2 regions of the Halobacillus sp. B23F22_5 genome follow, and region 1 is predicted to be linked to the other one. Evidence: a T-box and tRNA genes for the amino acid it is inferred to sense, from the RefSeq annotation. Region 1 holds a T-box; the other holds one or more tRNA genes.

What was found. A T-box is a leader RNA that pairs with one kind of tRNA and senses whether it is charged. The one in region 1 lies ahead of serS (serine--tRNA ligase), so its partner is inferred to be a tRNA-Ser.
Region 2: it has a tRNA-Ser gene. The T-box ahead of serS (serine--tRNA ligase) is inferred to sense a tRNA for this amino acid. The anticodon was not compared.

Annotation. Positions count from the first base shown of each region.
Region 1 covers NZ_JBIEKI010000001.1:52,025-55,430, forward strand. Annotated here, with positions in the region: gene ACGTN9_RS00290 (deoxynucleoside kinase) at 1-43, shown strand, start outside; tRNA gene ACGTN9_RS00295 (tRNA-Ser) at 260-352, opposite strand; gene serS (serine--tRNA ligase) at 572-1,846, opposite strand; T-box leader at 1,906-2,125, opposite strand; gene pdxT (pyridoxal 5'-phosphate synthase glutaminase subunit PdxT) at 2,164-2,754, opposite strand; gene pdxS (pyridoxal 5'-phosphate synthase lyase subunit PdxS) at 2,771-3,406, opposite strand, start outside.
Region 2 covers NZ_JBIEKI010000002.1:127,053-130,458, forward strand. Annotated here, with positions in the region: gene ACGTN9_RS03950 (Na/Pi cotransporter family protein) at 1-1,211, shown strand, start outside; tRNA gene ACGTN9_RS03955 (tRNA-Asn) at 1,603-1,674, shown strand; tRNA gene ACGTN9_RS03960 (tRNA-Met) at 1,683-1,759, shown strand; tRNA gene ACGTN9_RS03965 (tRNA-His) at 1,792-1,867, shown strand; tRNA gene ACGTN9_RS03970 (tRNA-Ile) at 1,871-1,947, shown strand; tRNA gene ACGTN9_RS03975 (tRNA-Ser) at 1,958-2,050, shown strand; tRNA gene ACGTN9_RS03980 (tRNA-Phe) at 2,092-2,167, shown strand; gene ACGTN9_RS03985 (superoxide dismutase) at 2,405-3,016, shown strand; gene ACGTN9_RS03990 (MFS transporter) at 3,127-3,406, shown strand, end outside.

The DNA.
Region 1 (3,406 bases):
TCAGTCACGCAAATGGCGGTCCAGCCGTTTACTGACAAAATAAACCTGGAGAAAGCCCCTTGAGGGCTTTCTTTTTTTGTACTTTAAGAAAATTTAATTTTTTAAAGTATTAAAGTGTAAGAAACATTTAGGCTTTCGCCGAGGAAGGAAGTGGCTATAAGCCAATTTTTTCCTGAAAGAAGAAAGAAAAAAGCCGCTGCCCTGGGGGCAACGACTTTTTATATAATCTCCAAATTTTATGCGCTTTGTTTGTAAAAAATGGCGGAGGAGGAGGGATTCGAACCCCCGCGGGGCGTAAACCCCCTGGCGGTTTTCAAGACCGCTCCCTTCAGCCGGACTTGGGTACTCCTCCGTCTTGTCCAACAAATAAAAATATATCATGCCCCTCATCCTACTGTCAACGCAAAAGCCAAAAGATTAAATTTTGTGATAATTAAACGATGAAAGCTATTTTTTAAAAAAGAAACAGGCAAGGAAACAACTCGCAGAAGAGAGTCTGTCCTCCACATACAAGCGGCCCTTCTTGTTATTAAAAACGAGCCTGAAACAATCTCAGGCTCGTTCTGTAACTTTATTTAATGACTTCTTTGCCGCCCATATATGGACGTAGTACTTCAGGAACGACAATTGTTCCGTCTTCCTGCTGGTAATTTTCTAAAATAGCTGAAACAGTCCGCCCGATTGCCAGTCCGGAGCCATTCAGGGTATGAACGAATTCCGGTTTTCCTTTCGCATCACGTCGGAAACGGATTCCTGCACGGCGAGCCTGGAAGTCTTCAAAGTTAGAGCAAGAGCTGATTTCACGATAGGTGTTATAGCTTGGCAGCCAAACTTCGATATCATATTTTTTAGCCGCTGTGAAACCAAGATCGCCTGTACACATGCTCATGACACGGTATGGCAGCTTCAATAACTGCAGTACTTTTTCTGCATTGGCTGTGAGATCTTCCAAAACATCATAAGACTCTTCTGGTTTACAGAACTGGACAAGTTCCACTTTATTGAATTGATGCTGACGGATCAAACCACGTGTATCACGACCGGCAGATCCTGCCTCAGAACGGAAAGAAGCACTGAATGCTACATATTTTTTAGGCAGGTCTTCTGCATCCAGAATTTCTTCCCGATGGTAATTCGTCACTGGTACTTCTGCCGTAGGTACAAGGAAGTAATCCCAGTCAGCGATACGGAATGCATCTTCTTCGAATTTAGGCAGCTGGCCGGTCCCAGTCATTGCTGTACGGTTGACCATATATGGTGGCAGCATCTCCTCGTAGCCATGTTCATCAGCATGTAGATCCATCATGAAGTTGAGTAACGCACGCTCGAGCCGTGCGCCCAAACCTTTATAAAATACGAACCGGCTTCCTGTTGTCTTAGAAGCACGTTCGAAATCAAGGATATCAAGCTCGGTGGCAAGATCCCAATGTGGCTTGGCTTCGAAGTCGAAATCCGGCATATCTCCCCATTTACGTGCTTCGATATTGTCATCTTCATCTTCTCCGACCGGCACGCTCTCATGCGGAATGTTCGGGATGGACAATAGCATCGTTTCCAACTGTTCTTCCACATCTTTCAGTTCATTATCGAGTTCCTTGATACGGTCTCCGACTTCCCTCATTTCTTTGATCATGGGATCGGCATCTTTCTTTTCACGCTTCAACACAGAGATTTCTTTAGAAACTTCATTACGTTTCGCTTTTAGTTCTTCCGTTTCTGAAATCAACTCACGCCGACGGCTGTCCAGATCACCAAACTTATCAAGATCAGATAAATCTTCCCCACGATTTTTCAGCTTGCTTTTTACTTCCTCAAAATTGCTGCGTAAGTATTTCATGTCCAACATGGCAGTTTCCTCCTCATTTCATTAGTTTTATCAATTAAAAAAGCTCTCATCCCTATAAATATAGGGACGAGAGCTTGTATTCCCGCGATACCACCCTGATTGGAGGCAAACATGCCTCCCGGCTCATCTTCTGTAACGGTGAATCACCGGATTTGCTTACTGATCGTTTCAGCAAATCAGCTCAAGGATGGATTCACAAGCCCTTCACATCAGTTCTCAGCCACCACTGACTCTCTTAAGAAAAGGGTTCTTGCTACTAGTTCCTGTCATCGCTTTGGAAATAGATTTGTTGTTTATAAAGAATAGCGAATTTCATCTTAGGATGCAAGTGTTTTTTTGGATTCTTCGACCATCTCGACGAAATGAGCAGTCAAACGATGGTCATCCGTCAACTCGGGATGGAAAGCACAAGCCAGTAAATGACCTTGCTGTGCCAAGACTACTTTATCGTTATAAGTGGCCAGGACATCAACGCCCGCTCCTACTTCCAGAATGTAAGGAGCACGGATGAAAACGGCATTGTACCCTTCTGCTATCCCCTTCATGTCTAAATCGGCTTCAAAGCTCTCCCGCTGACGGCCGAATGCATTACGTTCCACTTTGATATCCATCAATCCAAGATGGACCTTATCTGTACCTGCGATTTCAGAAGCAAGCAAAATCATTCCCGCACAAGTGCCGAAAATCGGTTTCCCTTGCTTTCCAAACTGACGCAAAGGCTCGAGAAAGCCATATTTATCAATCAGGCGGCGCATCGTTGTGCTTTCTCCGCCCGGGATAATTAAACCGTCCAAATCGTCCAGTTGTTCTACACGCTTTACAATGATGCCTTCAGCACCAGAAGCTTCAACAGAGCGGACATGTTCACGGAATGCTCCTTGAAGTCCTAATACACCGATTTTAATCATGCTGCATGTCTCCTTTTTATTCGCTGCGGTCGGCCATGCGGTCTGCTGGAGTCAATGTGGACATTTCAATACCAGCCATCGCTGTACCTAAATCTTTAGAAAGTTCGCCAATCAATTTATAGTCATCATAATGAGTGGTCGCTTCAACAATCGCACGAGCGAATTTTGCAGGGTTGTCAGATTTGAAGATACCAGAGCCGACAAATACGCCGTCTGCTCCTAATTGCATCATCAAAGCTGCATCAGAAGGAGTTGCAACTCCGCCTGCTGCAAAGTTTACGACTGGAAGGCGTCCTTCTTCACGAATTTGCATTAAAATTTCGAATGGCGCTCCATTTTCTTTAGCAAATACCATTACTTCGTCTTCAGACAACGCACGTAGCTGGCGAATTTGAGATTGTACTTTACGGATATGGTTTACCGCTTCAACAACGTTCCCTGTTCCTGGCTCCCCTTTTGTACGAAGCATGGAAGCACCTTCTCCGATACGACGGGTTGCTTCGCCGAGATCACGGCATCCACAAACGAAAGGCACGGTGAAATCTCTTTTATTGATATGATAAATATCATCTGCTGGAGTCAACACTTCACTTTCATCGATATAGTCGACACCCATGGATTCCAGTACTCGGGCTTCAACAATATGGCCGAT
Region 2 (3,406 bases), on a different contig from region 1:
TTGGTGCACTATTCTTCGGTCTTGAAATGATGAGTGGCGGGATGAAGCCATTGCGTTCTTTGGAAGCCTTCCAGGAACTGACGCTTAATATGAGTCAAAACCCTATTCTTGGGGTAGTTGTAGGGACTGTATTTACGGTTATCGTCCAAAGCTCCAGTGCAACTATCGGTATCTTACAGGGACTGTATGGGGAAGGCCTTGTCAACTTACAAGCAGCTTTGCCAGTACTGTTCGGTGATAATATCGGTACAACGATAACGGCTGTATTAGCTGCGATTGGTGCCAGTGTCGGTGCAAGAAGAGCGGCCTTCACGCATGTTATCTTCAACTTGCTAGGTGCTGCACTGTTTTTAATTTTATTAAAACCATTCACTATGTATACGGAATGGCTCAAAAATACGCTTGACCTTAATCCGGAAATGACCATTGCATTTGCACACGGGTCATTTAATATAGCTAATACTATTTTGCAATTCCCGTTTATCGCTGTGTTAGCTTGGGTAGTTGTCAAGCTTGTGCCTGGTGAGGATTCCGCGGTGGATTCTAAACCACAACATTTAGACCCGATTTTTATTGAACAATCTCCATCGCTTGCATTAGACCAGGCGAAAGAAGAGGTTCTACGTATGGGAGATTTAGCGTATAAAGGGTTGGAAGAGGCCAGCAGTTATTCCAATAACCTGAAGCAGAAGCATGCGGAAGTAGCAATGCAGTTAGAAGATGCATTAAATAATCTAGATCGGAAAATTACAGATTATCTTGTTAAACTATCTGTTGCTCCGTTGACTGATGAAGACAGTAGAAAACACTCGGCCCTTCTTGATTCAGTCAGAGATTATGAACGTATCGGAGATCATTTTGAAAACATCATTGAGCTTATCGATTATAAGGTTTCAAACAAAGTTGATTTGACAGGGCAGGCTCAAGAAGACTTAAATGATATGTTCAACTTGACGCTTATGACTGTCAAACAAGCGACCAAAGCGTTAGAAACGATGGACCGTGAAGAAGCTCTCGCGGTTGTCCAGAAAGAAGATCAGATTGACCAAATGGAACGAACTTATCGTAAAAAGCATATTCTTCGCTTGAACGAAGGGTTATGTACAGGTCAAGCTGGTATCGTATTTGTAGATATAATCAGTAACTTGGAACGTATTGGAGACCATGCGGTTAACATTGCGGAAGAAGTGCTTGGTGAAGAGGAGCAGTAAAAACAAGACGCACTCAGTTAAGCTGAGTGCGTCTTGATTATGTTCAACGTGGAAAGAAACCATCGATAAAACCTGGCAAATTTATAAAAATTAGTCTTGAAAGCAGCTTTTGAACATGCTATATTATTTTTGTTGCTTTCTTACTGGTTAAGAATTTTTCATTGCTATTGACACCTTTTGAAATACATGATATATTATATCTCGTCGCTTCAACAAAGCCAACCTTTTCGAAAACACTTCGGAGTAAGCTTTGCGAAGCTAACCTCATCGAATAATCACCGAAGAAACTTTGCGAGGAATGCAACAGTACTATTTCAGCAAGGAAGACCAATTACAGAGTTGAATGACGAGCACTTAACTTGTAACTCAGTGATATACACTTTTATATTATTCCACCGTAGCTCAGTGGTAGAGCAATCGGCTGTTAACCGATTGGTCGTAGGTTCGAATCCTACCGGTGGAGCCTTCAATGTCGGCGTAGCTCAGCTGGCGAGAGCGTACGGTTCATACCCGTGAGGTCGGGGGTTCGATCCCCTCCGCCGACACCATACATACAAAAAACTTTATATTTTAAAACATGGCGGTCGTGGCGAAGTGGTTAACGCACCGGATTGTGGTTCCGGCATACGTGGGTTCGATCCCCACCGGTCGCCCCATGTGGACCCTTAGCTCAGCTGGTTAGAGCTATCGGCTCATAACCGATCGGTCGCAGGTTCGAATCCTGCAGGGTCCACCATTTTTTTTGCGGAGGAGTACCCAAGTCTGGTTGAAGGGAGCGGTCTTGAAAACCGCCAGGGGCTTCACGGCCCGCGGGGGTTCGAATCCCTCCTCCTCCGCCATTTTATATCATGTGTTAAGAATATTTAATGTTTACTAATGCGGCTTGGTAGCTCAGTCGGTAGAGCAACGGACTGAAAATCCGTGTGTCGGCGGTTCGATTCCGTCCCAAGCCACCACTTACATACCTAGCGATGCTGACTAACAGTCAGCATTTTTTTGTTTCTATAAAAGAATTATGTTTTAAGCAAATCTATTTGGGAAACATTATATAAGCAGGGTCAATAAAAGAAAATAAGAATATGCATAATATTTGCAACACTTCAGATGCTTTGGTAATGTTGCATTAGAGGCTTGAGAGCAGGGAACTGCTTCCAGGCACTAAGGTACATATTATAAAAAGGAGGAATTTCATTATGGCTAAATTTGAACTACCAGAACTACCATACGCTTATGATGCACTAGAACCACACATTGACAAGGAAACAATGAACATCCACCACACAAAACACCATAACACCTATGTGACAAAGCTGAACAATGCGCTTGAGGGCCATGCAGATTTAGAAAGCAAGTCATTAGATGATCTAGTCGGCAATCTTGACGCTGTACCGGAAGATATCCGCAATGCTGTCCGTAACAATGGTGGAGGACATGTAAACCACTCTCTATTCTGGCAAATCATGTCACCAAATGGTGGTGGAGAGCCATCAGGTGATTTGGCTAATGCTATTAACGAAAAATTTGGCAGCTTTGAACAATTCAAAGAAGAATTTGAAAATGTAGCCAAAGGTCGTTTTGGTTCTGGCTGGGCTTGGTTAGTAGTAAACAACGGAAACATCGAATTAATGGATACCATTAACCAGGACTCACCGATTATGGAAGGAAAAACTCCTATCTTAGGGCTGGACGTATGGGAGCATGCTTACTACCTTAAGTATCAGAACAAGCGCCCGGATTATGCGAAAGCATTCTGGAACGTAGTAAACTGGGAAGAAGTTTCTAAGCGTTATCAAGATGCTAAATAATAGTAATGAAAAGCGCGGATTAATTTCCGCGCTTTTTTCATGCCCATAAAATTGCATATCTCCAATCCATTTGAAGAAACTAAAGAAGGACAGTAAAGGAGATTGGAGATATGAAAAAAATATTACACTCCCTTTTAGGGCCGACTGAAGTGAATAAGGATTTACTGCTATTGCTTTTAATTGGCGGTCTTTATTCCTTGGGCATCTTTTTATCGAATACATTCGTTAATGTTTATTTGTGGAAGCAATCCAGCGAGTATACAGCGATCGCGTTATATAATTTGAGTATCTATATTTTGCAGCCCATTACTTTCATTTTTGCAGGAAAATTCGCGAAGAAGGTGGATCGCGTTGTCGTACTGCGGGCAGGGGTAATATTTTTATCCTTGT